3 regions of the Desulfovibrio simplex genome follow, and region 2 is predicted to be linked to each of the others. Evidence: riboswitches for the same ligand, from Rfam matches in the RefSeq annotation. Region 2 holds a riboswitch; each other region holds the start of a gene.
The links. Region 2 has a riboswitch for cobalamin ahead of ACZ5DH_RS07915 (FecCD family ABC transporter permease). Riboswitches for the same ligand answer to the same signal wherever they lie in the genome.

Region 1: linked by a shared signal. The riboswitch ahead of ACZ5DH_RS03980 (anaerobic ribonucleoside triphosphate reductase) and the one ahead of ACZ5DH_RS07915 (FecCD family ABC transporter permease) in region 2 are both predicted to bind cobalamin.
Region 3: linked by a shared signal. The riboswitch ahead of metE (5-methyltetrahydropteroyltriglutamate--homocysteine S-methyltransferase) and the one ahead of ACZ5DH_RS07915 (FecCD family ABC transporter permease) in region 2 are both predicted to bind cobalamin.

Annotation. Positions count from the first base shown of each region.
Region 1 covers NZ_AP042377.1:962,201-969,357, forward strand. The annotation lists gene ACZ5DH_RS03970 (hypothetical protein) at 452-673, opposite strand; gene ACZ5DH_RS03975 (hypothetical protein) at 694-903, opposite strand; cobalamin riboswitch at 1,111-1,292, shown strand; gene ACZ5DH_RS03980 (anaerobic ribonucleoside triphosphate reductase) at 1,504-3,759, shown strand; gene nrdD (anaerobic ribonucleoside-triphosphate reductase) at 3,963-4,133, shown strand; gene nrdG (anaerobic ribonucleoside-triphosphate reductase activating protein) at 4,126-4,662, shown strand; gene ACZ5DH_RS03995 (bacteriohemerythrin) at 5,216-6,283, opposite strand; gene nifS (cysteine desulfurase NifS) at 6,667-7,157, opposite strand, start outside.
Region 2 covers NZ_AP042377.1:1,937,473-1,944,629, forward strand. The annotation lists gene ACZ5DH_RS07905 (ABC transporter substrate-binding protein) at 1-555, opposite strand, end outside; gene ACZ5DH_RS07910 (ABC transporter ATP-binding protein) at 449-1,561, opposite strand; gene ACZ5DH_RS07915 (FecCD family ABC transporter permease) at 1,558-2,652, opposite strand; cobalamin riboswitch at 3,061-3,240, opposite strand; gene ACZ5DH_RS07920 (glycosyltransferase family protein) at 3,372-4,991, shown strand; gene ACZ5DH_RS07925 (purine nucleoside phosphorylase YfiH/LACC1 family protein) at 5,103-5,861, opposite strand; gene ACZ5DH_RS07930 (5-formyltetrahydrofolate cyclo-ligase) at 5,852-6,526, opposite strand; gene ACZ5DH_RS07935 (metallophosphoesterase family protein) at 6,599-7,157, shown strand, end outside.
Region 3 covers NZ_AP042377.1:3,238,403-3,245,559, reverse strand. The annotation lists gene ACZ5DH_RS13205 (hypothetical protein) at 1-534, shown strand, start outside; gene ACZ5DH_RS13200 (tetratricopeptide repeat protein) at 638-2,824, shown strand; cobalamin riboswitch at 3,508-3,762, shown strand; gene metE (5-methyltetrahydropteroyltriglutamate--homocysteine S-methyltransferase) at 3,979-6,255, shown strand; gene ACZ5DH_RS13190 (AbrB family transcriptional regulator) at 6,537-7,040, opposite strand.

The sequences.
Region 1 (7,157 bases), 980 kb from region 2:
AGGTGGTTTTCTTCCAGCCCTGAAGGAAAATTGAAACGCCGGACCTGGGGCCGTAAAAGTAAAGCCCGCATTGTGCTTGAAGGGGCGCAGGGTCGCTCTGTGGCAAGCCTTTGCAGTGAGTATCAAACCACTCAGAGCATGTACTACCGCTGACGAATTACGTTTTTGGCCAATGCGCGACAGCAGGCATCGCACGGGCATTCACCATAGAATAATCCGAAAGGAAACGCGGTCACTGAACGGACAATGCGCACGATTAAGGAAGAACTTTTCTGGCTGTGCGAATGGCGCAGCCTGGAGCATCCTGACAACGCGTTTTCTGACGGGGCAGAACTCGTCACACCACGTACCTGCACTCGGCGCCTGGTGGAAGACCTCACAATGCGTGCATCGGCAGGCTGGTGAAAACCGGAAGGATTCTCCCTCAAAAGCCGTTTGATTTATGGGGGCATTACAGGGTGGCGTGACCTGCGGCCTCGGGTTGGGAGAGAGGCATGGAGACTCTTTGCGCGGGGTGGGCGTGGGCGTTCGTCCTGCTTGGTTCCGGGCGTGTGGATGTGGAGGCGTCGCGCACAGGGGCGGGCGTGACCTGCGGGTACGCGCCGGGTGGGGGCGGGCGTCCGTCCTCGACAAGTGCGGACATGCCCATGTTTATGCGGTAGGGCAGGATCATTTTTTGCCTGTAAATTTCATTTATTCTGCTGAATTAATTGAGTAGTGGAAATTGATTTTTTGCTTCTTGGTAATATTTCTTAAAAAAATATGGCCCGGTAAAAATGGCAAATGGTGCGGTTTTCCAGAGGTCGCATCTGCAAATCCGCAGTTGCCAAGGGTTTGATCAGCCTTGAAATCATCAGGGCAGTGCGCTAGATTGTAGCCCGCACCAAGGGAGTCATCAGCCAAACATGTAAGGCTGCGGAACTTTCAATGGCGGTTCCGGCAGTGTATTTTTCGGGCAGGGTATAGCTCGCGCCCAACACTTTTTTGCGGCCTTTTTTTGGACCTGAGCGAACACTTTATAATAAAATTTATCAATAAAAATTGAACTGTTCCTACGAGACTAGGAAGTCTTTTTTGCTTACCCCGATTGACATGATGCAGTTCTTTTGAGATTTTCTAGACATTGAAAGCGCCCTATGGGCTTAATAGAGAATCCCGTGAAAAACGGGAGCGGACCCGCCGCCGTAAGCCGTACAAACGCCGCCTTTCTTCATGCGCCACTGGGGCAATGCCCTGGGAAGGCCGAAAGGCGGTCGGCAAGCCGGAAGACCTGCTTTCAACAAAACACCCAACGGCTGTCGGGTATACCCCTGTACAGTCAAGATACGGATTGTCGGCACGGGGCCTTTGCCGGCCAATCCTTTGCGGGAACGATCTGTTCCCGGCTACAGGCTTGCCCCTGGGTTTACTTACCGCCCCATATGTTACCGGTGTCCCCTTCGTTCGTTTTGCGAACGGACTTTTTCACAGTTGTTTTCACAGTTCTTATGGGAGTCTTTCTCCATGCCCGCCAGCATCACCAAGCGCGATGGCACGGCAGTGCCTTTCGATTCCGTCAAGATTCTCAACGCCATTACCAAGGCCAATCAGGCCGTTGGCGGTGAGGATATGTCCCCTACAGACCTTTTGTTTGTCACTGAAAAAGTGTGCAAAAAACTGGATGCCCGCGGCCTCAAGCACGTTGAGGAAATTCAGGATCTTGTTGAAGAAACGCTGATCCAGTACGACTACGCCAAGACGGCCAAGGCCTACATCCTGTACCGCGCCGAGCATACGAAAATCCGCAACGCGGAATCGTATCTCATGGATATCTATAAAAAACTTACGTATTCCCCGGCCATTCACGAAGACATCAAGCGCGAAAACGCCAATATTGACGGCGACACCGCCATGGGCACCATGCTCAAGTACGGATCCGAGGGGTCCAAGTACTTTATTGACAACTACATTCTGCCCAAGGATGCCTCGGCCGCGCATATCAATGGCGACATCCATATCCATGATAAAGATTTCTACATGCTCACGGAAACGTGCTGCCAGATAGACCTTATCCCACTGTTTAAAAACGGTTTTTCCACCGGGCACGGGTATCTGCGCGAGCCCAACGCCATTGAAAGCTATTCGGCCCTGGCCTGCATAGCCATTCAGGCCAACCAGAATGAAATGCACGGCGGTCAGAGTGTGCCGCACTTCGACTTTGCCATGGCCGAGGGCGTCATTAAAACGTACCGCAAGGAATACGAAAGGGCCTTTACCTCCTTTGTACGTATTGCCATGCATATGAAAGCCCGGGATGCAGCGGTTTTTACCGAAAAACTGCTGGCCAGCGTTGACCTGTGCCCGCGCCTTGGCAATATGGAAGAATTTGGCCGCAAGCTGGATCAGGTCGCCTCTGCGGAACAGAAAGCCATGGTGGGCGAAGCCCATGCCTATGCCGCCGAAGAAGCCCTGAAATATACCGAGCGCCGCACCTATCAGGCCATGGAAGCTCTTATCCACAACCTGAACACCATGAACTCGCGCGCAGGGGCACAGGTGCCTTTCAGTTCCATCAACTATGGCACTGACACCTCCGCCGAAGGGCGCATGGTGGCCAAAAATCTGCTCAAGGCCACCAAGGCGGGCCTTGGTAACGGGGAAACATCCATCTTTCCCGTGCAGATTTTCAAGGTGAAGTCCGGGGTCAATTACAACAAGGAAGATCCCAACTACGACCTTTTTCAGTTGGCCATTGAGGTTTCAGCCATGCGGCTGTTCCCGAACTTCAGCTTCCTTGATGCTCCGTTCAACCTGCAGTACTACAAACCGGGCGACTACAACAGCGAAGTGGCCTATATGGGCTGCCGTACACGGGTTCTCGGCAACGTCTATGACAAGGACAGGCAGGTGACCTGCGGACGCGGCAACCTGAGCTTTACCTCGGTCAACCTCCCCCGGTTGGGCCTTGAGGCCCACGGCGACGTCAAAAAATTCTTTGCCCTGCTGGACGACAGGATCGATCTGGTTTTTCGCCAGCTTTTGCACCGGCTCAAAATTCAGAGCTCCAAAAAGGTGCGCAACTATCCCTTCCTCATGGGCGAGGGCATCTGGCTTGACTCCGAAAAGCTGGACTGGGACGACAGCATTGAAGAAGTCCTGAAGCACGGTACGCTCAGCATGGGCTTCATCGGCCTGGCTGAAGCCCTCATATCTCTGCTTGGCAAGCATCACGGCGAAAGTGAAGAGTCCCAGAAGCTCGGCCTTGAGATCATCAGCCATATGCGCAAGCGCTGCGATGACGAGTCGGAAAAGTCCGGCCTGAACTTCTCGCTTATCGCCACCCCGGCGGAAAGCCTCAGCGGTCGCTTTGTCTCTCTGGATAAAGCCAAGTTCGGCAGCATTCCCGGCATTACGGACAAGGATTACTATACCAACTCCTTCCATGTGCCTGTGTACTGCCCTATCAAGGCATTTAGAAAAATCGAGATTGAGGCCCCATACCATGCGCTGACCAACGCGGGGCATATCACCTATGTGGAACTGGATGGCGATACCTGCAAAAACCCTGAAGCCTTTGAAAGCATCATCCGCTTCATGCACGATCAGGGTGTGGGCTACGGATCGGTCAACCATCCGCTTGATCGTGACCCCCTGTGCGGATATGTGGGCGTCATCAATGACTGCTGCCCGCGCTGCGGCCGCAGGGAAGGCGAAGGCGTCAGCCCTGAGCGTCTTGATGAACTGCGCAAAAAGTATCCCCATATTCCCAAATGGAGCTAGGGCCATTCGCCCTGAAGCCGCTCCGGCGACTGCGCGTGTGAACGTCCGCCACTGGAATGCCCGAGTCGGAGCGCGGTCGCAAAACTTTGAGGGTGCATACTCTCAAAACTGAAAAGGTTCATGTTGTTTGCTGCTATGGCGGCCGCCCCGGCGGCCCGCCTGAACCTCATACTTATTATTCATTACGTGCAAGGAGAAAGTCTATGTTGATGAAATCGCGTTTGTTTGACGAAGTGAAACCCGCGCAGAAATTGGTGGGCCAGGGCATGACTTTTGAACGCACCCGCCGTATCACCGGCTATCTTGTGGGTACGCTGGACCGCTTCAACAATGCCAAACGCGCTGAGGAGCGTGACAGGGTCAAGCATGCCTAACGATGCGTCTTTGCAGCCCATGCGCCTGTCCGGCATTGTGGAGGAATCCATAGTGGACGGGCCGGGGTTGCGATACGTGCTGTTTACCCAGGGTTGCCCGCACCGCTGCAAGGGGTGCCACAATCCGCAGACCCACAGCTTTGAGGGCGGTTTTCTTTTTTCAGCAGAAGAGGCGCTCAGACAGTTTGACGAAAATCCCCTGCTTGCGGGGGTGACCCTTTCCGGCGGCGAACCATTTGCTCAGGCGGCCCCCTTGTGCTCAGTGGCACAGGGGGTGCGCGGCAAGGGCAAGACCGTGGTTACCTACACGGGGTATACCTTTGAAGAATTGTGGCGGCGCGGCAAGGATGACATCTGGACAGCACGCCTGCTGGATCTCACAGACCTCCTGATTGACGGCCCTTATATGGAAGAGCTGCGCGATCTGGAGCTGCTTTTCAGGGGAAGCTCCAATCAACGCCTTTTGAGCAAAAAAAGCCGTGAAATCATTGCGGCTGAGCTTGAAAGGCCTGAGAATCCTGCCCGCTAGAGCAGCGGTATTTCGGTTGCATTATTTGACCATGAATAAAGCCCGCCAATGGCGGGCTTTATTCATGGCGTCTTAGAGCAATTTCATAATGAAATTGCTCTAGCGGATGCGGGAGCAGACGCCCGCCACGGAGGCGTAAGCGCAATTTATTTGCGCTGTTAAACGCCGAAGTGAGCGTGCCTCAAACTTTGAAAATGTATATTTTCAAAGTTAATCTGCTCTAGAGCATTTTAACTTTGAAAAAGTGTAAATGCTCTAACGCTGCACGAAAGTGCAGCGCGCCACAACGTGGCGTGGATTCGGCCGAGCTTTATCCGTAGCTTCCTGCATCGCAACGGCTGAAGCCTGCGTCACAACGGCTAAAGCAACGGCTGCCGCAAAGACAGCAATTGGTTAAGTGAACGGACACCTACCGATGGCTGTGTTGCTATCCGTAAGCGGCAAAGAACCGCTAACGGCTACCGCAAATCGCATTTTCGGCTGAATGAAGACTTTGAAACGTGAAGCATTTCAAAGTTAATCTGCTCTATATGTTCCGGCAGGCAGTCAAGGTTCAGTCCTTGCCCTCTGCTGCGCTGTCGTCCGTTTTCAATGCTATGCCGTGATGCTGCGCCACATAAGGGGCAAAAGGCACATCCATGCCCTGAATATGCTCAATGAGCCATGTCTTTAAAAATTCCAGCAGGCTCTGGTCCACGTCAGCCTTGCCTTGCAGCAGCGCTTCGCGAAAGAGCACAATTTTATTTTTAAAGACTTGATGCTCCTCAATGTGTTCCTTGCAAAAAGGATAGTCGGAGTAGGCAAAGAAGATTTCTTCGGTGGTAAAGTGGGTAAAGGCGTAGCCAGCCAGGGAGTCGAGAATTTCCAGAAGAAGGGTGGAATCATTGCCTTGCCGAAGGCCATTGTGCAGCTTGTTTACGTATGAAAGCAGGAGTTTGTGTTGACCGTCAATAACGGGCACCCCGGTGGAATAGCTGGGTGTCCACTGAAAGAAATCTTCTTCCTGCGCGGTTTCCGTCTGAATGGGGACGGCAGGCGTATCGCCAAGAAATGCGTTCATCTGGGTCAGGTAGTTTTCGCAATATTCCAGTTCTGCCGCGACCTTGTCCAGCCATTGGGTGGTGAGCCCGCCGAAAAACGCCGTTCTGGCGAGTTCCGGGCAAACATCTGAAAGTCTTCGTTCCTGTTCGGCCTGATCGGTCGCCAGCAGGCGCAGTTTGCGCGCAGCCTCGTGCAGGCTGTCCTTGGTCATGGTCTGACCGGACATGGCGAGTGTGTATTTTTCTTGGCATTCGGCGGCATCCTGACGCATTTTGTCCAGGTCGCGGCGGGCGGACGCGAGCTCACGTGTATGGGCTTCGCCGTGTGCGGCCATAAGCTCGGTCATATGGCACAAAGACCCACAATCAGAGGCATGAGGAAGGTGGAGCGCGCCGGGTTTCCTGAGGCTGCTGCAAATGTTTTTAAAGGGTTTGAGCAGGTTCCGGTAGAGAAGAAAAAGCCCGCCAAAACCGCAGACAAGTCCTGCCGTGCCCGCGGCATATGAAAGGGGAGGGGAGAGGAGCAGCCCCAGTGCGCTGATGGCTGGCGAAATGGCTAATAGAATAAAAAAAACGGGCATGCTCTGTCCTTGATTCATGGCGGTTTTTGGCTGCGAACGAATTTCTGAAAGGCATTTGGGGCAATGGTTCCCAAAAACAGCCAGCCCTGTAGCGCGATGGGCGGAATGCCCTGTTGTTCCCGGCTTGGGCTTTGGGACTGCCCGCCGTGGTCAGTGAGATTTCACTGGCCACGGCGAGTGAGTGGAAAGAGACAGGCCGGGCGAATCCAGCTGGTACAGTCTTGGCAGGATATCATTGAGAGCATGCATTCTCAACGGTTTTGGCCGCCCGTTACGGCTTCGTCGCAACGGCTAAAGCTTCGGCTTAATCCACGCCACGTTGTGGCGCGCTGCGCTCTCGCGCGGCGTCAGAGCGATGCAATTTTTTTCAAGGTTACATCGCTCTAGTTCTTGAATGGCGAAATGGCTCTGAGTGTTTCAATGACCTGCGGAAAATGCTCAATCACAAAATTCACATCATCTTCGGTGGTGTAACGTGACAGGGAGAGACGGATTGAACCGTGCGCGTAGTTGAAGGGAACGCCCATGGCGCGCAGCACATGTGAAGGCTCCAGGCTGCCGGACGTGCAGGCCGACCCGGAACTGGCACAAATGCCCAGCCTGTCGAGCATGAGCAGTATGGCTTCCCCCTCGACATTCTTGAAAGAAATGTTGGAGGTGTTGGGCAGGCGGTTTTCCACATCGCCATTGACCATGCAGTCCGGGATGCGCTCAAGGAGGCCTGCCTCCAGCTTGTCGCGCAGCATGGCCACCTGCACGCGTTCTTCCTGCATATGGTCCAGCGCCAGTTGCGCGGCAACGCCCATGCCCACGATGTAGGGCACGTTTTCCGTACCGGCCCGGCGTCCCCGCTCCTGATGCCCACCGCGCAGGA
Region 2 (7,157 bases):
GCCGAGGGCGCGCAAGGCTTCGGTCTGCAACAGCGCTTCGTTGCGCCCGGCAAGCTGGATGACCAGGTCGGGCGACTGTTGCACGATAAGCTCGGCATTGGGGCGCATATGGGTGCCTATGGCGGGCAGATGCTCCAGACCGGGGATGTTCGCGTCAGCCACGGTGCGGGCCGCAAGGCTGTCACCAGCGCCCAGCGCCAGCAAAAGCTCGTTGAAGGCTCCGTACAGGGCTATGATGCGCTTTGCCGGAGCGTCCAGACGCACCTCATGCCCCGTATCGTCACGGACGCTGACCGGGACAAAGGCGGACGCGGACGCCGAAGCTGACCCTGCCGCTGGCGCTGCCGACCCCGACGCACCGGCGGCCACGGCGGCCGCGGTAAACACAGTGGGCGCAGCGGCAGCGGCGGGAGCTGGGGCAGAGGCAGGAGCGGACAATTGCCCGGGTTCAGCGGCCAGCGTCGCGGATGCCAAAGCCAGAGGCAGAGCCAAAACCAGGGCCAGCGCCAGCGTGGGCAGAACATGCGTCGCCTGGGCATGCGGCAAAGCCGTCATGACTGCGGGGGCCATGCGCCCGCGCCAGCAGGGCCTGAGGCAGGCCCCAAAGCGGGTGCGGCAAAACGCCGATAGGGATATCATAAAGGGCACTGAGCTTCTCCTCGGTAAAAACCGCATCCACCGGGCCGTCAAAAACAAGCCTTCCGGCCTTGAGGCCCAACAGTCTCGTGGCATAGATGGCCGCCAGATTACAGTCGTGCACGGCCATGAGCACGCAGGCCCCGGCAGCGCGGCGGCGTTCCAGCAGGTCGAAAAGTCCGGCCATGCGGGCCATATCCAGCCCCGCGGCCAGTTCGTCCAGCAACAGGAGCGGACTTTCCTGCGCCAGGGCGCGGGCCAGAAGCACCCGTTGCAGTTCGCCGCCCGACAGTTCCGCAAGACGGCGCGGAGCCAGCATGGCAGCGCCGCAGGCTTCCAGGGCCTCGTCCACCGCCGCGTAATCCCTGCTGCCGTAACAGCCCAGCCACGAAAGGTGCGGATACCGCCCAAGCAGCGCCATCTGCCGCGCCGTGAGCTCGCGCGGATATTCCCCGCCCTGCGGCACCACAGCCGCCAGCCGCGCGCGCTGGCGCGGCTTCATGTCCACGAGCGACCTGCCCTGAAGAAAAATCTCCCCTTCCTGCGCGTGCAGCACGCCGGAAAGGCTGCGCAACAACGTGGTTTTGCCGCTGCCGTTGGGGCCAAGCAGGGCCAGACATTCACCGCCACGCGCCGCAAAACTCACGCCCTGCAATACCGGCCGCCCCCTGTAGCCGGAGCGCAGGTTGCGCACCTCGAGCATGGGCGGGGTCGCCGTGGCGGACGGGCCGCTGGTGGCGGGCCTGGCTGCGGACGGTGCGGCGGAAAATCTGGCGGGCGGTTCTGCAAACGCCCCAACGGGTTCCGCCACACAACCATCTGCTGACTGCGCAAACTGCCCTGCTGACTCCACCAACTGGCTTGCGGCCTGCTCTGGCTCGGAGCCAGCGGGCGCAATATTGGGCGCGTGCGTTCTCTGCTTCATGGCCGCCTCCGCACCAGCAGGGCAAAAAATGGACCGCCAAGAAGCGCGGTAACCACGCCCACGGGCAGTTCCTGCCCGCCGTCCAGCACACTGCGGGCCAGCACGTCGGCCCATACCAGCAGCACGCCGCCGCCAAAAAACGCTCCGGCCAGCAGGGGGCCGTGACCGCAGCCCAGCACAAGGCGCAGCACATGCGGCACCACCAGTCCCACAAAGCCGATCACTCCGGCAACGGCCACGCACCCCGCCGTCATACAGCTTGCCCCGGCCAGCAGCCAAAGCCGTGCGCGGCCCACATTCAGCCCGAGCTGGGCGGCCTGCTCGTCGCCCAGGGTCAGTACGTCCAGCGCGCGCCAGCCCAAAGCCACAGCCAGCAGACCAGGCACGAACGTTGCCAGCAACAGGGGCAGGCTGTCCCATCCACGCCCCTGAAACGACCCCATAATCCAGAAAACAATGCTGGTTACGGATTCTTCATTGAGCGCCTTGATCAATGCCACCAGCGCCCCCAGAAAGGCCGCCACGGCAATGCCCGCAAGTATGACGCTCTCGCGCCTGAAGCCGCCGTCGCCCCTGCCGAGCCACAAGGCTCCGGCCAGGGCCAGCAGCGCGCCCGCCAGAGCCGCCGGGGCCACCAGAGCCGCCGGTCCCGGCAGGGAAAGATGCACTGCCGCCAAAAGTCCGCTCAGGGCTCTGCCCGCAACGCCGCCAAGGGCAATGGCAATGCTTGCCCCGCACGCCGCGCCCGCCGAAATCCCCAGAGTAAAAGGGTCGGCCAGAGGGTTGCGCAAGACCCCTTGCAGGGCCACACCCGCCACGGCCAAAGCGCCGCCGCACAGGGTCGCAAGGCACACGCGGGCAAGGCGTATCTGCCCCACCACCAGCATGAGCGACGTATCCTGTGGTGGCGCGGCCAGCCCGAGTTGCACCGCCAGAGCGTGAAAAACCTGACCAGCCGCCAGCGGAACCGGGCCGGGCAGACAGGCCAGAGGCAGGGAAACAAGCCACAGCGTCGCCAAAGCCGCGAACGCGGGCCACAGGCGCACGGATGACAACCCGGAGGGAGAGGAGGAATGTGATGTCGCGGTCATGCCCGCCCTTTGAAGACCCAGCGCGGGGCGCATGGGCATAAAAAAGGCCTCTTCCCGCATGAAACAGATGTTGCTTCATGAAGGAAGAGGCCCGTATTTCCTCAGTCCTGCCGACAAAGTCCCGTTGCCGTGGCGGCTCATGCCGCTGCCATGCACCCTGGAGCAGATCAACTTTGAGAATGTACATTCTCAAAGTTCAAGATACGCTCGCCTTGGCGCTTAACCGCGCAAGTAAATGATAGTGCTGTCTTCATTCGTAGCGCTGCTGTCCTGACCCGTAAGACGATTCCGTCAACGGTTCAGGCAAGCCCTGCGGGCAACGACTGAAGCTGCGCGTGCACCTTTGCGGCGGGCGTCTGCTCACGCAATCGCCAGAGCAATTTCAAAGTGAAATTGCTCCAGCCAAAAGCGGGGCCATGGGGCAAGGCAGGTCTTCCGGCTTGGCTCCCTCTCACCGGCCTTCCCGTTTCCAGTGGCACTGCGTGGTGCGAGGTTGGCGAGCCTTACGGCGGCGGGTCCGCTCCCGCATCTAACGGGATTCCCTTTTCAAGCCGGGCAACCCGGCTACCATTGCCGCGCCTACTGTAGGCGGGGGCGGCAGGCCTGTCAATGCCGGGCGGACTCGCCAAAACCGCAGGCCGGGCGGCCTGCGCCATTGTTTTTGTTTTTCCACCGGGCTAGCATGCGCGAACTATCCACCGACGCAGCAAGGAACGTGCATGAATATCGCGTATGACGGTTTTTTTCTCAAAGAAGGTCTGCTGAGCCTGGGACATACGGTGATTGATCTGGCGCCGTACCAGGAAAAAGACGTCACCGATGCACTTGCGGAACTTGATATGCCGGTAGATGTCGTGCTGGTGGAACTTTTTGGCGCGAAAAAACTCCCTGCCGGTCTGCACCGGTGCCAGGCCCGTCTGGCGGCATACTGCATCGACTCAAGCATCAACGCGTTCTGGCTTGAACACGCCTGCAAGGTCTTTGACGACGTCTTCGTGGACCAGATGGAAACCGTATCGACGCTTCGCAAAGCCGGAATCAGGGCTTCGTGGCTGCCGCTCTGCGCCCAGAAGCATGAATTTCGCGCTCCCACCCCGTGCAAAAAGTACGACATCTCCTTTGTGGGGGTCACTACGCCGCAGCGCCTCAAAAGAAGCAACATTCTCAACCTGCTGATGCAGCGCTACAGCGTGCATGTCCGCCAGGACGTCGGCAACAGGGAAATGATTGATATTTTCTCAGAATCCCGAATAGTTCTGAATGAAAACCTTTTTGACGGACTGACCCTGCGCGTTTTCCAGGCCCTGGCCTCAGGCGGCCTGCTGTTCACCGAAGCACGGGGCCGTGGTACGCAACAGCATTTTACAGACGGGCGGCACCTTGTCTGCTACACGCCGCAAACGCTTCTGCCCCTGGCAGACCGCATCCTGAAACAGCCCGAAGCATACGCGCCCATAGCTCTGGCGGGACAAAACCTTTGCCGCAAAAATCACACATCCGAGGCGCGCGCCGCCCAGATGCTGTCCGCTCTTGAAAACAACAGCGCGCGCACCGCGCGGCGTGATGGAGCAGAACGACACTGTAGCGAGGCCAAGGCGCATTGCCTGCGCTGCCTGCGTTTCGGCGGCCATGCTTCACAAGCCGTTCAAAACCTGAAGCAGGCGGCAATACAGGCACAAAGCGGCCTTCCCCACCAGACACGCTTCGCGGCCGAGGCGCTTCGCACCCTGGCAGACATGAACATGCGCCTGGGACGCGCCGCGTCGGCCAAGGAGATATACCATGCCGCGCGCCAGGCGGGTGATGTCGTTCTTGCCGATCTTAAACTGGGTATGGCCCTTCTGGCCGAACATGATGTGGCGCAGGCCAAAGCCTCCGTCATGCAAGCTGTCGCAAATATGCCCAAGGCACGCTTGCTGCGGCACAGGCACATACTGCCCCTGCTGGCCGCAGCTCGTACCGGGGCTGACATGCTTCTGGTTATGGCCCATATCTTCAATGCGCTGGGCAGACGCATGGTCAGCGGATTCTGGAAGCAGATACCGGACCCCTGCCCTGATACGGCCATGGAGCTGGCATACATGTCCTGGAACCTGTCACACAGCCCAGAAAGTATGGACCTTTTGCTGGAGACCGCAGGAGACCTCGCCGGAGAACTGTTGCCCGAGCTGCTGGACGCCGTGCGCAAAGGGTTACTGGAGGACCGCCATATCACACACACGGCGGCCCTCGCCGAATCCTATTACGCTTCGGAAGCAGCGGCCCATTTGCTGTCCGGGCTTAAATGCAGAAGACAGATGGAGGAAACCCGACCCGCCCCCGGCAATGGCGTCGGCTGACCCTTTGACCCGAAGAAAAAGAAGCGCCCTTGGTGTGTCCGCGAACGTGCCGGTGACACCTCCTGGCGCTCCAAAACATCCCGCCAGTCTACGCCGATGCCGGAACACCCATCAGCTTTTCTGAATCCAGATGATGCTGGCCTGGCGGCCCGAAGCCCTGGCGCAACGGTAAGAGAAAAACTGGTCGTTGTTGCTGGCTGTGCAGATATCCAGACCAAAAATATTACGTCCCGGAATACCGGCCTGCGCAAGCTGATGGCGGGTCAATCCCCAAAGATCCATGGTGCGGCTTTCTTCGTCAAACCAGGGCACGAACTGCGGCCCCCATTCCTTGTCAAAATTGATGAATTCCGCCTTGCCGGGGCCAAGACTCGGCCCCCGGACGGCAAAAACGTCCCGCGGCCTGAGGTCGTAGCGCTCGCAAAAGCGCACCACGCCTGTAAGGGGAAAGTCGCAGCGGTTGCCGCGCCAGCCAGCGTGCATGGCCGCCACGTACCTGCCGCTTTTATGCGCCAGCAAAATGGGCTGGCAGTCCGCCGTCTTGATAAGCAGGCCCAGGCCGGGTTCGGCCGTGGCCATGCCGTCTCCCTCTTCCACCGCCACCGCATCGCAGGCCACAGGGGTCGGCTCAAAGGCCATGACGTCGCCGTGCACCTGCTGCAACTCCGCCCAACGGCGCAAACCCCGGGGCTGCAGACCCGCCAGCAGGCTCTCACGGTTGGCCGCCACCAGGGCCGCGTCATCCCCCACACTGAAGGAAATATTGCCGCCGCCGTACTCTCCACGGCACACGCCGCCGGGGCGGGTCTGAAAGGCGCAACGCACGGAATCCAGGCCGGGAAACACAAATGGGATATAGCTTATAGGCACAACAGACGCTCTTCGGTGCATAGATGGTGAACCCGCTGATCCCAGGGGGCCAGGGGCAAGGGAGGGACAAGCTGAAAATCGAAACAGAACCCCACGCGCGGGCACGCAAGTCCGGCCTGTAAAAACCGGTCGTAATACCCGCCGCCGTATCCGAGGCGGCCGCCTTTAAGATCAAAAGCCAGACCGGGCAGCACCATCAACGAGGGGGCAAAGGTCATGCCGCCCGCCGGAGAGCAGGCCCTGCCCGCGCCAGCTGACACATCTTCGGGACCAAAACCCGGCAGGTCCGCTTCCGGCTCAACAAGGCCAAAGGGGCCGGGCCGCAACTGCTCGCGGCTGACGCAAGCCACAAAGTCCATAAAGCCGGGTTGTCCGCGCCGCACACGCGGCAGCCAGAGGGTGCGCCCCTCACGCCATGCCGCCTCCAGCAACAGGCTGGTGCCAATCTCATCCTTGACGCCCACGTAAAGCGCCACTGACTCTGCCTGAAGCCAGCAGTCCGCCCGGAGCAGATTCTCCTGCGCCGCCACTGCCCGCTCCCTGGCAAGGTGTGGGGGCTGCTCACGGCGAAGTCTGGTCATGCGCTCGCGCAGCGCCTGCTTGCGAACGGCCACCGCGTCCGGCGATTGCGGCCGTACGGCCTGCACAGGGGGGTTTTCACTCATGCCGGGCCTTTCCTTATGTACTGAAGTATGGCAGCATTATTGCAGCGTCAATATAACAAAGGATACGCCACCATGCCAAGCTCTACCACCCAGGATTACCTCTGGATCGCCGTTGGCGATATACATGATGAAACCGGGCGTTTTGCCAAGATTCCTGAACTGAGTCAGGCCGACGGCATCATCGTCACCGGCGACCTTACGGTGACAGGCGGCGTCAAGCAGGCGGAACAGGTCATGGACGTCTTACGCGGCTATAATTCGATGATTCTCGCGCAGATAGGCAACATGGACCGCCCTGAAGTGGACCAGTGGCTCAGCGAAAAGGGCTGGAACCTGCACACCGTAACGCGCGAACTCACGCCGGACACGGCCATCTTCGGGGTTGGCGCTTCCACCTTCACGCCCTTTGGCACCCCCAGCGAATTTCCTGAATCCGCTTTCGCCGCATGGCTTGAAGCCTGCTGGCAAAAAGCCCGCGCCTATCCGCACAGCGTTCTTGTGTCGCACAACCCGCCCAAGGATACGGCGTGCGACGTCATACCCGGCGGCGTGCACGTGGGCTCCACCGCGGTACGCGAATTTCTTGAAGAAGCCCAGCCGGACATCTGCCTGTGCGGGCACATTCACGAGG
Region 3 (7,157 bases), 1.3 Mb from region 2:
TTCGAGGACTCGCTCAAGCAGGTGCGGCACGGCATCAAGGCGTTTTTTCGCGCCAAGCCCATTGAAGGCAGCCGCGATGCCGGCGGCATAAGCTCCGCCCATGTGGACGCCTTTGCCGAAATCTACTGCCGCCTCAAGGCACGCGGCATAGCCACCTTTGTCTTTATTTCGCCCTTGTCCGTGAAAGTGCTGGACGCCATACGCCAACACGAGGCCAACTACCCGCACCTCTTCCACCTGCGGGAGGCGTTGCTGGCACGCGGCATTGAAGTTATCGACTTTACCGATCCACGCACCTTCGGCTCCAGTGATTGCGAATTTGTTGACGGCTTCCACGGCGGCGAAGTAACCTATGCGCGTATGCTGCGGGATATGGCTGATCGCTGGCCCGCCCTGCTGACCTACGTGAATATGGAAAAAATCAATGCGACCATCCGCGACTGGCGCGGGCACGCCCTGGTTTTTGACCAGCGCCTCACGGACAAGCCGGAAATTGATTTTAACAATTTCAACTGTCCCAAACGTAAACCATAGGCCGCAAACGGCATGACAAGGCCCGGACTTGGCCGCGAGCGACTGACACAGCGCCGAGCCACAGGAGCGCCATCGCCGCGAGGCCTGGCCAGGGATGGGAGCCATGCGCCGGAACACCTCCAGTTGTACAGCAGAGCCCCAGGGCTCCGCTCAAAACAGTATGCCTGCCCGCAGGGCCGCGTTGACGGCCCTGCGGGTTCACACTCTTTGCGGCCCACACGCGAACGGGCAACTGCGCGATCACAACCCGCGACCTTTCGACCCGCGCGAATCAAGCTCGCATAATCTCGGCCCGCATGACGGCCCGCACGGCTTTGCCCCGAGCGCTTCCGGCATGTCCGCCACCTTTCCGGATGCAGGGTTTTCGGGCGGTTCTGACGTGCCTGCAGCCCAAAGGGGCGCAACTGTTTCGGGAACCTCAGCCCCGCGTACCGCTCCTCCGCGCACTTCTCTTCAGGATGCGGCAATTCCGGGCGCTTCTGCCCTGCGCGCCGCCGTTCCAAGCGCTTCAGCCCTGGCCATCTCTTGTCTGCGCGCCCTTGCGCTGGGGGGCTTTCTCCTCTGCGCAGCCGCCTTGGGAGGCATGACGCCACGCACGGCTCTGGCTGCGGCGGCCTCCATTCCCACACCGACCAACACCGAGCCCACCGTCACGGTGCCCACAGTTCAGGCGCCTGTTGTTCAAGCTCCCACGGTACAGGCTCCCACGGTGCAGGCTCCGGCCCTGCAAGCTCCCGGCGGCGGGCAAAGGCCGGGTTGGGCGGGCAGCGCCCAGCCAGCAGAAAATGGCCAGCCCGCCAGAGGGCGCGAAATAATGGGATTTCTTTTTGGCGGCCAACTCTCAGAAGCTGAAGCGGCCACGCTGCAACAACAAGGCGGCCAGCCAGGGCAAAAGAGCAACGGCCATTCAGGTACGGCTCCTGCCGCTCCTGGGCAGGCCCCGACCCTTTCGCCAATGCCTGTGCCGCCGCCCGCGCCTGTGGCCCCAACACCTGCCGCGCACGCTCCCGCCAGTCCCAGAAATCCCGCTGCTGACGGCCTGCAGCCCCAGTCGCCGGAAGCCCAGTTGCGCCAGCAGCAGTTGAATCAGGAGCGTGAACGCCAGCGGCAGGAACGGGGACGCCAGGCTACGCAGCGCGCGCCGCGCGCCAAGGCCGCCGACAATAAAAAAGAGGCGGCTCCTGCGGCGCATGCCCCCAAAACGCCAGAGGCTGCTTCCGCGCCCCACGTCCCCACAAATGACGGGCACGAAACAACCAGGAAGGGGGAAAAACCGGAAAGTTCAGTTACCCCCGGCAGCCCTGAGGCTCAGGCCAATGAGGCCTATCAGAAGGGCGACTACGCCCGGGCTCACGCCATCTGGCAGCAGATGGCGGAGAGCGGCGACGGCCAGGCCATGAACAACCTTGGGGTGCTTTTTGACCTCGGCCAGGGCGTGGACCTGGACGAAGGGCGCGCGCTCTACTGGTTTGCCCGCTCCGCTTCAGCGGGGAACCCTTCCGGCATGAGCAACTACGGGCGCATGCTGGAACAGGGGCGCGCCATTGACGCCAACCCCGAAGAAGCCGCCCGCTGGTTTGACCTCGCAGCCCGGCAGGGACAACCCGAGGCCCAGTACAATCTCGGCCTCATGTATGAGAGCGGGCACGGCGTACAGCAAGACCACAAGGCGGCCGCTGCCTGGTACAGTCGTGCGGCGGCGCAGCAGCAGACCGACGCCCTGGCCCGCCTCGGCCATCTTTACCGCACAGGCCAGGGGGTGGAAAAAAATCAGGCGCGCGCCACCCTTCTGCTCTATGCGGCTGCCATGCGCGGGTCCATCCACGCCATGAAGGAACTGGAAGACATGGCCGGGCCTTCCGCCTCACGTCCCGGCGCCGTGCTTTTCGGGCTGCGCCTGGACACCGCCACCCGGCCCGCCATGCGCGATGCGCTCGCCAAGGCGGGCATGCGCGCATCCCGCCAGGACGATGCCTATATCTGCGACACCTACACGCCCGGCGCGCTTGTGCCCGGCGCGCGGCAGGCGGCCTTTTGCTACGGACCCGGCCGCCCCTCCCCCCTGGGTTTTGTGGAACTGGAGTACGCCGTGCCGGACAAGGCCACGGCACAGACCATCGTGCGCATGGTCAGTGAACGCTTCGGCGCGCCCTCCGCCGGAGAAAGCGACGACGACCACCTCTGGAACCTCGGCTCCGTTGTTGTGGCCACGCGGTATGAGCCAACGCGCCAGACCATGAGCCTCATGTACATGATTCCCGCCGTCTATCACCTCACCCGCCAGGACTAAACGCAGAGCATTTTATTTTGGGAATGCTTTGTGCTGAAATACTTTGTGGGGGAGGGACCCTTTTGTAAAAGGGTCTCCTCCCCCACGCCCCCACCCCCTAAAACTCTTATTGGTATTTCAGTCTGCTGCAGGGCTGCCCTGGCCAAGGGATGCTGAAACTGCGCTTTTAGAGCATTTTCATTTTGAAATTGCTCTGGCGACTGCGTGAGCAGGCGCCCGCAGCGAAGGCGTAAGCGCAGCTTCAGCCGTTGCCCGCAGGGCTTACGGATGAAGACAGCACCGCTATTTATTTGCGCTGTTAAGCGCCGAAGCATGCGTGTCTTAAACTTTGAGAATGTCCATTCTCAAAGTTAATCTGGTCTAGGGCATTTTAACTTTGAAAAAGTGTGAATGCTCTAACGCTGCACGAAAGTGCAGCGCGCCACAACGTGGCGTGGGTTCAGCCGAGCTTTAGCCGTTGCGACGAAGGAAGCTACGGCTGCCGCAAAGACAGCATTGGTTATCCGTAAGCGGCAAAGACCCGCTAACGGCTACCGCAAATCGCATTTTCCGGCTGAATGAAAACTTTGAAATGTGAAGCATTTCAAAGTTAATCTGCTCTAAGACACCTCACAAGCTCAAAGCTATCCTGCTCTGCCGGCTACGAGTATTAACCGTCATCATTTTTTGCCCTGTCTGCGCTTGACACTGTGGCCGCTGTTATATATCAATTTATCTAGATATTGTGATGAAAAACGGAAAACGGTGAAAATCCGTTGCGGACGCGCCACTGTAACCGGCACAAACCCGCGCCGTGCCACTGTTCATCGACCAGGCCGTCAAAATGTTGGGAATGCCGCAACATCGGTCTGCTCCGGGGACGGGAAGGTACGGCCACGCGCAACGACAAACGCGCAGGGGCCGGAAGCCAGGAGACGCCTCATCACCTGCCGCCATCCGGCGGCAAGGCAGTACTGTCTCGCGTTCAGGCAAGTGCCCGGTCAGGCGTTGTTGCGCCCGGCCAGAGCCGTGCGGCATGGTGATGCCGCACGTCGGTACGGATTGCATCCGTATTGTGAAGTGGCGGCAAGACCGGCAGGTCGCACGCCATTTCAGGTATAAAAGCTCTAGCGTGAAAAAGACTGCCCTTTCAACACCATATGAAAGGAGCAACCATGCGTACCCACATTCTCGGCTTTCCCTCCATGGGCAGGCAGCGTGAGCTGAAACAGGCTCTCGAATCTTTCTGGCGTGGCGACACTTCCGCCCAGGATCTCACCGGCACAGCGCACCAGCTTCAGGAATCCCATTGGGCTATCCAGAGCGAGGCTGGCTTGAGCTACGTGACCACGGGCGATTTTTCCTTCTATGACCGCATGCTGGACACAAGCCTCATGCTTGGGGCCGTGCCTGCCCGCTTTGCCCACTGCGGCAAGGATGCCCTGACGCGCTATTTCGCTCTGGCGCGCGGCGACGCCTCACGCAACATTCCGGCCATGGAGATGACCAAGTGGTTTGACACCAACTACCACTACCTTGTGCCGGAAATTGAAGCCGACGCCGTATGGACGCCCGGCGAACACCCCGTGCTGGAAGCCACCCGGCGCGCCGCCGCCAAAGGCTTCACGCCCAAGGCCGCCATCATAGGCCCCTTCACCTGGCTGGCCCTGGCCAAGGGCCAGAACGGCGCAGATCCGTGGACGCGCCTGAACGAGGTGCTGGCAACCTATACGGCGCTGCTGGAACAGCTGGTTCCCCTCTGCGGCTGCGTGCAGATTGAAGAACCCGTGCTCTGCACCGAACTGTTGCCCGCTCCCGCCGCTGCGCGCTTTGCCGAAGCGTATGCAACGCTCAATGCGGCGGCGGCCCGCGCCGGGTCAGCCAGGCTTTTGCTGGCGACCTACTTCGGCCCGCTGGACCAGCACCTTGCCCTGGCTGCAAACAGCGGCTGCGCGGCCCTGCATATTGACCTTGTGCGCGGCCCCGGCCAGCTGGACGCCGTGCTCGCCGCCCTGCCCGATCACATGGCCCTGTCGCTCGGACTGGTCAACGGACGCAATATCTGGAAGACCGACTACACGCAGGCTGCCCACCTCATAGCCCGCGCCGTGAGCGCCCTTGGCGCGGACCGGGTTCTTCTGGCCTCTTCCTGCTCGCTTTTGCACAGCCCCGTGGACCTTGCGGAAGAAACCGGACTTCCTGCACACATCAAGAACCGCATGGCCTTTGCCGTGCAAAAATGCGGGGAACTGGCGGACCTCAAGGCCATCGCCCAGGGACAGGGCGCGGACATTCTGGCAGCCAACGCCGCTGTGCTGGCCGAGGCTCAAGCCCATGCCGACACGGTTCAGGCAGCGGTGCGTGAGCGCGCCGCCGCCGTGACCCCGGCCATGCTGGCCCGCAAATCCCCGTTCGCCGAACGAAAACAGGCCCAGGCATGGCTGCGTTTGCCGCTTCTGCCCACCACCACCATCGGTTCTTTTCCGCAGACAGACCATATCCGTAAAACTCGGCTGGCCTTCAAGCGCGGGCAAATGACCCAGGCTGACTACGAAACCGCCATCAAGGCGGAGATTGCCTCCTGCATCAAAAAGCAGGAGGAGCTTGGTCTGGACGTTCTCGTGCACGGCGAGGCCGAGCGCAACGATATGGTGGAGTACTTTGGGCAGCAGCTGGGCGGGTTCTGCTTTACGCGCAACGGCTGGGTGCAGAGCTATGGCAGCCGCTGCGTCAAGCCGCCCGTCATCTATGGTGATGTGTACCGCAAAGCGCCCATGACCGTGGCATGGGCGCGCTATGCCCAGTCCCTGACGCAAAAGCCCGTCAAGGGCATGCTCACCGGGCCCGTGACCATCCTCTGCTGGAGCTTTGTGCGCGACGATCTGCCCCGCAGCGAGGTCTGCCGCCAGATCGCCCTGGCCATCCGTGATGAGGTGACCGACCTCGAGGCGGCAGGCATACACATCATCCAGATCGACGAAGCCGCCCTGCGCGAGGGCATGCCCCTTACCGCCGCCGAGGCCGCCGTGTACCTGCAATGGGCGGTGGACGCCTTTCTTCTGGCGTCCACAGGCGTTGAGGACCGCACACAGCTGCATACCCACATGTGCTACAGCGAGTTCAACGCCATCCTGCCCGCCATCGCGCGCATGGATGCCGATGTCATCAGCATCGAATCCAGCCGCAGCGGCATGGAACTGCTGGACGCCTTCACCCGCTTTCACTATGTGGGCGAGGTCGGCCCCGGCGTATATGATATCCACAGCCCGCGCATTCCCACGGCGGACGAGATGGTGCGCTTGCTGCACCTGGCGCTGCAACACATTGACAAAAGCCAGCTTTGGGTCAACCCCGACTGCGGCCTCAAGACGCGACGCTGGGAAGAGGCGTATCCGGCACTGGAAAATATGGTAGCCGCCGCCCTGCGGGTGCGGGTGGATCTGTCTGCCTAGCGTATTGAACGTATGAAATGCCTTGTGGGGGAGGGACCCTCTTTAGACCAGATTACCTTTGAAATGTTTCACATTTCAAAGGTGTCATTCTGCCGGAAATGCGATTTTCGACAGAATCCACGCCACGTTGTGGCGCGCTGCACTCTCGTGCAGCGTTAGAGCATTTAACCTTTTTTAAAGGTTAAATGCTCTAAAAAAGGGTCTCCTCCCCCACGCCCCCACTCCCTGAAACTCTTAGGGTTCCATAGGCAGTAAAATTAATCTGCTCACGCAACCGCTCGCTACATTCTCGCCATAAGGGTCAACAGCTTGGCTATGAGCGGCGAAAGCAGCACAATGGCATAAATGCGCACCAGATGGTACACCATGACCATGGGCGCTTCGCGTCCCGCATCTCCGGCCAGGGCCATGATGGCGTTGAAGCCGCCGGGGCTGGTGGCAAGGTAGGCGCCCTCGGCGCTCATGCCGCCGAACCGCATGCTTATCCAGGAGCAACCCAGGCCGGCGGTAAGAATGATAAAGGTTGAAAGCAGCATGATGGGCCACGTTTCACGCACAACGCTCAGCATGCCGGGGCTGTACATATTGCCAACGATCACGCCCACGCAGCCGTACACCAGATACCTGATCCAGTGCGGCATATACGGCGTGCTGACGGTGCCCAGGCTTTTAAAAATTACCACGGCCACCATGGCCCCGGTCATGGGACCGCCCGGCAGGTCAAAGTAGTCAAAAACCAGGCCTCCGGTCAGGCCCACGGCAAATAGTGTGATCAGGGTCGTCATACATCCTTCCTTCACGCGGCTTCGTAGTCTTTGCACAGGGAGCGTCTCTACGCTGGAGCAGACACCCTTTGAGGTGGTGTACTGCCTGGAAAATGCTGTCTCCGCCCCCCACAGATC